DNA from 3 places in the Mesobacillus sp. LC4 genome. Region 3 is predicted to be linked to each of the others. Evidence: riboswitches for the same ligand, from Rfam matches in the RefSeq annotation. Region 3 holds a riboswitch; each other region holds the start of a gene.
What was found. A riboswitch is a leader RNA that binds a small molecule or an ion and turns the genes downstream of it on or off. The one in region 3 is predicted to bind S-adenosylmethionine.
Positions count from the first base shown of each region.

Region 1: it holds a riboswitch for S-adenosylmethionine, as region 3 does, so the genes downstream of both, AB5I83_RS17325 (LLM class flavin-dependent oxidoreductase) here and AB5I83_RS21070 (methionine ABC transporter ATP-binding protein) in region 3, are expected to answer to the same signal.
Region 2: it holds a riboswitch for S-adenosylmethionine, as region 3 does, so the genes downstream of both, AB5I83_RS10260 (methionine ABC transporter ATP-binding protein) here and AB5I83_RS21070 (methionine ABC transporter ATP-binding protein) in region 3, are expected to answer to the same signal.

Region 1 covers NZ_JBGCUB010000005.1:343,023-346,283, forward strand. The annotation lists gene AB5I83_RS17320 (LL-diaminopimelate aminotransferase) at 1-1,068, shown strand, start outside; SAM riboswitch class I at 1,150-1,255, shown strand; gene AB5I83_RS17325 (LLM class flavin-dependent oxidoreductase) at 1,398-2,447, shown strand; gene AB5I83_RS17330 (ATP-grasp domain-containing protein) at 2,472-3,261, shown strand, end outside.
Region 2 covers NZ_JBGCUB010000002.1:802,151-805,411, reverse strand. The annotation lists gene AB5I83_RS10270 (MetQ/NlpA family ABC transporter substrate-binding protein) at 1-74, opposite strand, end outside; gene AB5I83_RS10265 (methionine ABC transporter permease) at 89-757, opposite strand; gene AB5I83_RS10260 (methionine ABC transporter ATP-binding protein) at 750-1,775, opposite strand; SAM riboswitch class I at 2,033-2,147, opposite strand; gene AB5I83_RS10255 (O-acetylhomoserine aminocarboxypropyltransferase/cysteine synthase family protein) at 2,260-3,261, opposite strand, start outside.
Region 3 covers NZ_JBGCUB010000009.1:102,197-105,457, forward strand. The annotation lists gene AB5I83_RS21065 (methionine ABC transporter permease) at 1-564, opposite strand, end outside; gene AB5I83_RS21070 (methionine ABC transporter ATP-binding protein) at 554-1,567, opposite strand; SAM riboswitch class I at 1,643-1,747, opposite strand; gene AB5I83_RS21075 (chromate transporter) at 1,891-2,421, opposite strand; gene AB5I83_RS21080 (chromate transporter) at 2,418-2,993, opposite strand.

The sequences.
Region 1 (3,261 bases), on a different contig from region 3:
ATAGGGAGTCCAGATTTTGGCCCGCCTTCTTTTGTCATGGAGGAACTTGCTAAATATTCGATGGATCCAGGGAAATATGGATACACGTTAAAGGGAATCAGTGAATTTAATGAGGCAGTTACATATTTTTATCAACAGCGTTATTCTGTTGAGCTAGAAGCTGAAAGTGAAGTCTTGCAGCTGATGGGCTCGCAGGATGGGCTAGCGCACTTGGCTACTGCAATCATTGACCCTGGGGATTATGTACTTGTTCCGGATCCAGGTTACCCAATCTATGAAGCTAGCGTAACCATTGCCGGTGGGTCGATCTATCCTATGCCTTTGTTGGAGGGAAATCAATATCTGCCGCAGCTGAATGAGATTCCTCTAGAAATCTTAGAAAAGTCGAAGATGATGATCTTGAGTTATCCAGGAAATCCTGTCACCGCGCTGGCGGACAGCAGCTTTTTTGAACAGGTGGTCGAATTCGCTAAAGTACATAACATCCTCGTGGTGCACGACTTCGCCTATTCTGAATTGATTTATGATGAGAATCCGAAAACCAGCTTCCTTTCGGTGGACGGTGCCAAAGACGTAGGGGTAGAGTTTAACTCATTGTCAAAAACCTTCAATATGGCAGGCTGCCGCATTGGCTACGTCGCTGGGAATTCACAGGTGATCAATATTCTTGCTTCCTTCAAATCACATATCGATTACGGTATTTTTTACCCGATTCAAAAAGCAGCAATTGCTGCACTGACCTCAGATTATTCTTTTCTCGGGGATCAGCTGAAGCAGTATGAAGCACGAAGGGATGCTTTGGTTTCAGGATTCAGGAATAGCGGTTGGCAAGTGGCAAATTCTCCGGCAACGATGTTTGTGTGGGCTAAAATTCCTGCCGGCTGGAAATCCCGCGATTTCGCTTTCAAGCTAATTGATGAAGAAGGAATTGCCGTCGTTCCTGGTGATGCTTTTGGAAAACAAGGCGAAGGCTATGTCCGAATTGCCATGGTCCAGCCACCAGATAGACTGATAGAAGCATCTCAAAGGGTAAATAAATTTCTGTCTGGGTTTCCGGTCGGGATATAATAATATTTCGATAAACGAATTGACTTTTGAATGAATTTGGAATATTATCACTTTAACGAACTAAAATTTAATACTTATGTCTTCTTATCAAGAGAGGTGGAGGGAAAGGCCCTGCGAAACCTCGGCAACAGGTTCTGAAAGAATACTGTGCCAATTCCTGCGGACAATTTTGTCTGAAAGATGAGAAGAGAGTATGCTATGGCTCTCTTCTTGAAGAAGGGAGCTTTTTATTTTTAGGAGGCTTATTTATGAGCCTCTAATGTTTTACTTATAAAACCAACTTATCAGGTTGGTTAAGTTGAGATTTTATGAGCAGAGGAGAGATTGAGATGAAATACGGATTTTGGCTGCCTATATTTGGCGGATGGCTTAGGAATGTAGAAGACGAGAACATGCCACCTACCTTTGACTATGCAAAGAAAGTGATTCAATCAGCAGAACAATGGGGCTACTCTACAACATTAATTGCCGAATTATATTTGAATGATATAAAAGGGCCAGAGCGCGATTCCCTTGAAGCATGGACAACTGCTGCCGCACTGGCTTCAGTAACGGAAAAAATTGAAATAATGGCAGCGGTTAGACCGGGCTTCCACAATCCGGCTATCACGGCAAAAATGGCGGCAAATATTGATCAACTCAGCAACGGGCGATTTACGCTTAATGTTGTTTCAGCATGGTGGGAGGAAGAAGCAAGGCAATACGGCGGAGTTTTTACCGAACATGATGAACGATATGACAGGACTACAGAGTTCATAGATGTGCTCAAGGGACTATGGCGTGATGAAACCTTCTCTTATGAAGGCAAGTTTTATCAGCTCAAGGATACGAAGCTGTTCCCGAAACCAGTTCAGCGGCCGAATCCGGTCCTTTATGCCGGCGGAGAAAGTGCAAAGGGAAAACAGACGATTGTTGAAAAATGTGATGCCTATGTCATGCATGGCGGGACAATAGAAGAAATTGAACAGAAAATAACAGACATGAAAGTCCGCAGAGCGGCAACTTCAAATCCAGAATTGTCGGAGTTCGGAATGGCTGCCTATGTCATTTGCCGCGACACCGAGGAAGAAGCAATCGCAGAATTGGAATGCATTACGACTGTAAAAGAATCAAGTGCCTATGCCGGCTTTAAGGATTTCACAAGTAAATCCCAGCTTGAACAGCAAATCCAGCTCCAGGATTACTCGGTATCGAACCGTGGTTTACGGCCGAATTTGATTGGCACTCCTGACCAAATCGCCGAGCGAATTCTTCAGTATGAACAAGCGGGGGTAGGGTTGCTTCTGCTCCAATTTTCACCGCAACTCGAAGAAATGGAACGTTTTTCAAAGCAGGTTATGCCTCTTGTGGAGGCAAAAAGAAAGCAAGTGATTGCTTGAACTACTATAAGGAGATGAGTAAATATGAGCAAGGTATATATTATCCATGAAAATAGTGAATGGACAATTCATTTAACAAAGCGGCTGAAGGAGCTAGGGATTCCATTTGAGGAATGGCATCTCAACGAAGGACTGCTTGATTTATCGAAGGAACCGCCACAAGGAATTTTTTATAGCAGGATGAGCGCTTCGTCTCACACAAGAGGCCATCGATTCGCTCCGGAATATACTGCACAGGTTTTAGCCTGGCTGGAGGCTCACGGATGCAAAGTTTTCAACGGAACACGCGCACTGGAACTGGAAGTTAGCAAGGTCAAGCAATACCTTGAGCTGGCCAAGCAAGGAGTAAAGACTCCGAGAACTATTGCAACTGTCGGTAAAAAACAGCTTTTAGAAGCGGCCAAGGAATTCGAAGGGAAAGCATTTATTACTAAGCATAACCGCGCAGGAAAGGGTCTTGGAGTACAACTTTTTCAATCGGCTGATGCATTGAAGTCATATGTTGATGGCCCTGCATTTGAAGAACCGGTGGATGGTGTCACGCTCATTCAGGAATATATCCAGTCTCCGGAGAGCTATATAACAAGATGTGAATTCGTCGGCGGAGAATTTGTTTATGCAGTGAGGGTCGATACATCTGAAGGTTTTGAATTATGCCCGGCAGATGCCTGCCAGATTGGAGACCTATTCTGTCCAGTCGGAGAAGAGATTGAAGAAAAGCCAAAATTCCAGGTGATTGAAGCGTTCAACGACCCTATTATTGAAAAATATAAGAGAGTGCTAGAAGCAAACAATATTGATGTTGCCGGAATTG
Region 2 (3,261 bases), on a different contig from region 3:
TCCTCAGATGTACCGCAAGCTGCAAGCCCCGCTGTTAAAATCAATGCTAAAAGTGCTAATAACCATTTTTTCAATTCATATCTCTCCTTTATCTCTTATCTAATTTTCTAGTGAAGAAATCACCAACAAACTGAATTAAAAACACGATAATCAAAATAATAATGGTCGCCATCAAAGTGACATCGTTCCGGCTTCTCTGGAATCCTTCCATATAAGCCAGGTTTCCAAGACCGCCGGCCCCAATCACTCCGGCCATCGCTGTGTAACTGACTAACGCGATCGCCGTAACCGTGATACCGGACACCAAGGCTGGCATCGATTCCGGTAATAGAACCTTCCAAATGATCGTCGTTGTCTTCGCTCCCATGGACTTTGCTGCTTCAATGACCCCTTTATCAATCTCACGCAAGCCGATTTCTACCATCCTTGCGTAAAATGGAGCCGAACCAATGATCAATGCAGGCAGGGCTGCATTTTCGCCAATCATCGAACCGACGATGAACTTCGTAAAAGGAATCAACAGAACGATCAAGATGATGAATGGGATGGACCTGAAAATATTGACAACCCCACTCAATACTAAATTGACCGGTTTGTTTTCCCATATATTGCCCTTCGATGTCAAAAATAGCAGCAGGCCAAGGATGGCTCCAAGTATGAAGGTAGCAAGAACAGAAATGGCACTCATATATAGTGTCTCAAGTGTCGCTTCCCACATTCGGTCCCAGTTAACATTCGGAAACAATGTTTCAGCCATTGGAAATCACCTCCACGCCGACTTCATGCTGGCCAATATACTCAATTGCCCTGGCTACTTCGCTTTCGTCACCATCAAGATGGATGAACAAAGTTCCATATGACCCATTCTGTGTCTGAGAAATTTTCCCCTGGACAATATTGACCGTTATCGAAAACTCACGAATCAAGTTTGTGATCAGCGGTTGCTCGGTCCCTTCACCTACAAAAGTCAGCTGAACAACGCGGCCATGTGGATAACGCTCCAATAAGTGGTCAACTGTTTCCTTTGTTTCCTCCGGTTCTGTCACCTGCTGGACGAATCTTTTCGTAATAGGCTGCTGCGGATTCTTGAACACTTCCAAAACCGGACCTGTTTCAACAATATTTCCGCCTTCCATTACTGCCACACGATGGCAAATTTTCCTGATAACATGCATTTCATGAGTAATCAGTACGATTGTTAGGCCAAGCCTTTTATTTATATCAACAAGCAAATCAAGAATCTGGTCAGTCGTCTGTGGATCGAGTGCTGAAGTTGCTTCATCTCCAAGCAACACCTTAGGATTGTTGGCAAGAGCCCTTGCAATTCCGACCCTCTGCTTCTGGCCTCCACTCAACTGAGAAGGGTAGGCATCTCCCCGGCCCTCAAGTCCCACAAGTGTGATCAATTCTTTAACCCGCTTCTCTCTTTCTGCTTTAGCCACTCCGGCAATTTCTAGCGGAAAAGCGATATTCTCCGCTACCGTTCTGGACCAGAGCAGATTGAAATGCTGAAAAATCATGCTGATTTCCTGGCGGGCCTTGCGAAGTTCCGCTCCTTTGATCCGGGAAACTTCCCTTCCGGCTACTACCACAGAACCAGATGTTGGGATCTCCAAGCCGTTCAGCATTCGAATCAAAGTACTTTTACCGGCGCCACTGTACCCGATGACTCCGTATATTTCGCCTTCCTTGACTTCAAGGTTGACATCATCTACCGCTTTAACCTCCCCTTTATTGGAAGGGTAAATTTTTCTGGCATTCTTTATCGTGATCAATTGACTCCCCCTCTTTGCAACCGAGTATTCTACACTTATTAAAACCGTTAAATCTCCTATGTTTAAGAAGGTTATCAATCTAGTTTCCCATTCCCTAACCGAAAAAATTCAAACTTTAGCTAAAATGGAAAATAGCCTCTTAATCGGAGATGATCATGCTCTCGAAAAAACTCTTTTCGAAAAACTTTTTCAAAAAAAGACAAAATAAAAGCCTTCCTGCAAGTGAGCAGAAAGGCATAGTAATAGTGGATTCCTTTCTCTCATCTGCCAAAGCAATTTGCTTTGTGTGAATTGGCACCATTTCAGTAAGCAAAGCTTATTGACGGTTGCCGGGTTTCATAGGGCACTTCCCTCCACCTCTCTTGATAAGAGCACGCTATTAAATTATCTAATCGGTTTTAAGTTACGAGTGTGATTGTAGCACGGAGTGAAAAAGGGTGTCAATAAAAATTATTCTTAAATATCAACTGGAAGCTTATGGATGTCAAGTTCCTGCCGGAACCCCTGGAACTCCGGTCGCTTTTTCGATCGCCTGTTCAAGGTCTTCAATGATATCGTCCACATTTTCAATCCCGACCGAAAGACGGATTAGATCCTCAGGAACACCGGCTGCTTTAAGGCCATCAGAATCCAGCTGCTGATGTGTCGTGCTTGCAGGGTGGATGATCAGGCTTTTTGCATCCCCGACATTCGCGACATGGGACCATAATTCTAATGAGTTAATTAGTTTGGCTCCTGCTTCCCTGCCTCCTTCAATACCAAAGATGACGACTGCCCCTGCTCCCTTTGGAAGATAGCGGTCTGCAAGACTTTTATCAGCATGGGACTCATGGCCAGGATAGCTGACCCATGTAACAGCGGGATGCGACTCAAGATAGTCTACGATTTTCCGTGTATTGGCGATATGCTCCTTCATACGTACATGCAAGGTTTCTATGCCCAAATTGAATTGAAACGCACTCTGTGGACTGATTGCCGGTCCAAGGTCACGCAAAAGTTGAACCCTTGCCTTTACGATATAAGCCGCTGCACCGATTGCCTCGCTATAGACAATATTATGATAGCTGGAATCGGGTTCATTGAAACCTGGGAACTTAGCTGATTTCCAATTAAACTTCCCTCCGTCCACAATAATTCCGCCCATAACTGTTCCGTTTCCTAACAGCCACTTGGTAGCCGAGTGGACGACGATATCTGCGCCATGTTCTATTGGCTGGCAAAGATAAGGAGTCGCAAAAGTGTTATCGATAATCAGTGGTACTCCTGCTTCATGAGCAATTTCAGCCACAGCTTCAATATCGAGGATCCTGAGACTTGGATTCCCGATTGTTTCGGCATAAACCGCTTTTGTTTTTGGAGTAATAGCGCTACGGAAATTTTCAGGATCAGTGGAATCCACCAGATGGACTTTTATACCGTACTTTGGCAGGGTGACAGCAAATAGATTGTAAGTTCCGCCATATAGATTACCAGCAGCAACAATTTC
Region 3 (3,261 bases):
GTAACGGTAATAGCCGAAGCGAATCGCCAGGTCACCTACACCGCCTCCGCCGACAATTCCAGCCATTGCCGAATAGGCGACAAGGCTGATGATCGTGATGGTCACACCCTGGACGATGCCAGGCTTTGCTTCGGGAATCAGGACATCTTTGATGATCATCCATGGAGTCGCGCCTGTCGCAACCGCAGCTTCAATGACTCCTTTATCGATTTCCCGGAAGCTTTGTTCTACGATTCTTGCAAAAAATGGAATCGCGGCGACCGATAACGAAACAGATGCCGCTGTCGGACCGATTGTCGTGCCAGCGATCAAATTCGCAAGCGGCAGCAAGGCGATCAATAAGATGATGAACGGAACCGAACGAATCATATTGACGATGAAGCCGGCAATATTTTTAAAAAGCTGGTTTTCCAGGAACAGACCTTTGTCGGTGACAAAAAGCAGCACTCCTGTTGGCAATCCAACAACAATGGCGACAAAGATGGAGATGCCGACCATATAAATCGTTTCAAAAAATGCTTTATTCAATTCCGGCAACAGTTCAATCAGGCTATCAAGCAGCATCATCCATCACCTCCAAGTTTTTCGTCCTTGCCGCTATGTAGGCAATCGCCCGGTCAATCTCCAGCTGGTCTCCCGAAACCTCCATAATGAAAATTCCCAATGGAATATCCTGAATATACTCGATCTTCCCATGCAGGATATTGCCGCGAACCTTGTACGTCTGGAACACATCAGATATGACTCCCTGCTCGGCAATCTCACCCTGGAAATAGATTTTGATGAGCTTTCCTTGACGTTCCTCCAGCAATCTTTCCGGCAAATCGAATTGAAGGATGGAGTTGACGAAGTCTTTTGTGAGCGATTGTTTCGGATTCGCGAAGACTTCATACACATCTCCTTCTTCAATGATTTTCCCATCTTGCATGACAGCCATCCTGTCGCAGATCGTCTTGACGACTTCCATCTCATGGGTGATGAGGACGATCGTGATTCCTAGTTCACTATTAATCTTTTTAAGTAAGGAGAGAATCGATTTTGTTGTGCTTGGATCAAGAGCCGAAGTAGCTTCATCACATAAGAGCACCGAAGGATTATTCGCAAGCGCCCTGGCGATGCCCACCCGCTGCTTCTGCCCACCTGACAATTGTGCCGGATAGACATCTTTCTTATCCGAAAGTCCGACCATATCAAGAAGCTCTGTCACTCTATCATTGATTTTCGCCTTTGGCAGCCCGGCCGCTTTTAACGCGAACGCGATGTTTTCACTCACCGTCTTAGCGCTGACAAGATGGAAATGCTGAAAGATCATCCCGATTTTCAGGCGCGCTTTTCTCAGATCACTTTTGCTTAAAGAAGTAAGCTCTACACCGTCAATATGTATCTCTCCAGATGTCGGTTTTTCAAGGAGGTTCAGGCAGCGGATCAAAGAGCTCTTCCCAGCCCCGCTGTATCCGACAATTCCATAGATCTCTCCCTTTTCCACTTTTAATGAAACATGGTCAACACCAGTTACCGAACCTTTCTTCGTTTCATAAACCTTGACCAGGTTTTTCACTTCAATCATCATATGCACCCCCGATTTTTTAAAAATAAAAATGCCTCTTTCATTCATAGAAAGAGGCATCGTAAAAATCTATACGACTTATCTTTCAGAATGAAAACATTCTGTAGGAAGTGGCACCTTTCCATAAAGGAGGTTGCCGGACGTCATTGGGCCTAATCCCTCAGTCTCTCTTGATAAGCTTCTTATTAAATTAATTTCGATAATTGAAATATTAAGACTATCTGATTTATTTGTCAATAAAGTTTTTTTCGTATTTTTTCATGATATCGCTTACACCGTTGACAGAGTAGGAAAATTTTTTTAAAAAAAAGTAAAACCCTTGTCTACGATAAAACAAGGGCTCCGTATACTAGGGCACCTGCGATAACATAGGCAGGATGGACTTTAAATTTTTCCATCAGCAAAAAACTGATTCCGCCAATCATGATCGTCTGTGTCAGACCGACTCCTTCATAGGATGAAAAAAAGAAATCATAGGTCATGACCCCTAATAGCACGGCAATGACAGGGCGGACAACGATCGTCAGCCTTTTGACACGAGGGGAATCTTTATACTTCATCAACAATCCGAGCAAGCTGATCATTAAGATGAGGGATGGGGCCACTGTGGCGAATACCCCAACGATTGCCCCAAGGATTCCTCCCTCTGCATAGCCAATATATCCTGCCATCTTGGTTGCAATCGGGCCTGGCAGGGCATTGCCCATCGCTAGCACTTCACTGAATTCGCTGACTGTCATCCATTCATAACGATCGACAACTTCATTTTCGATGAGCGGAATGGAGGCAGGACCGCCGCCATATCCCAGTATCCCCGGAATGAAAAACGCTAAAAATATATGGAAATATATCACGGCTGCTCCCCTCCCGATTGTTTACTTTCTGCTGGAGCAGGGTCTTTTTTCAGCAAGGCACCAAGCAGCAACACAAAAATCAGTATGGCCGGATGCAGATTCAGGAATTGAAGAAGCAGCAGACTGCCAATAAGAGCTATGGCCGTCCAGCCCCAACCAAGCTTTGATTTACCTGACTTCTTGATGAAGTCCCATGTCAGGACAGCCAGCATCACGGCAACAACTGGCACTACAGCCTCAGCCATTCCTCTCACCCATGGCTCATCCTTATATGAGTTCAGGCCGGTCAGGAGGAGGATCATCAGGATAATCGCCGGAATCATTGTGGCAGCCAGGGCATTGATCATCCCCACGAATCCCCCTACACGATAGCCAATGTAGCCAGCCATTTTTGTGGCGATCGGCCCCGGAAGCGCATTTCCTAAAGCAAGGATATCGCCGAATTCATCAGAATCCATCCATTTATATTTCTCTACCACTTCCTTATGTACAAGCGGAATCGAAGATGGGCCACCGCCATATCCCAGGATTCCGACGCGAAAAAACGCTAAGAATAAATCCTTCTGTTTCAAAACTTCACCTTCTCTTCTGTAATTGGTGCCAAAAGCAGTCTCTTACTATAAATCTTATTTCTTTTATTTTATTATAGACTCATATAATCGATACTGCATGTCAAATTCACGTGATTTCATCATGTGCGCCCTATTTAGTCGTAATTTTATCCCTATAAAAGATTCATATTATCCTCACCAACCAAGATATTAGCAAATATTTAATTATTCCGACCACTGTTTAAATTATTTCGTCCACATTCACGATTATTTCGACCACTTTTTGAAT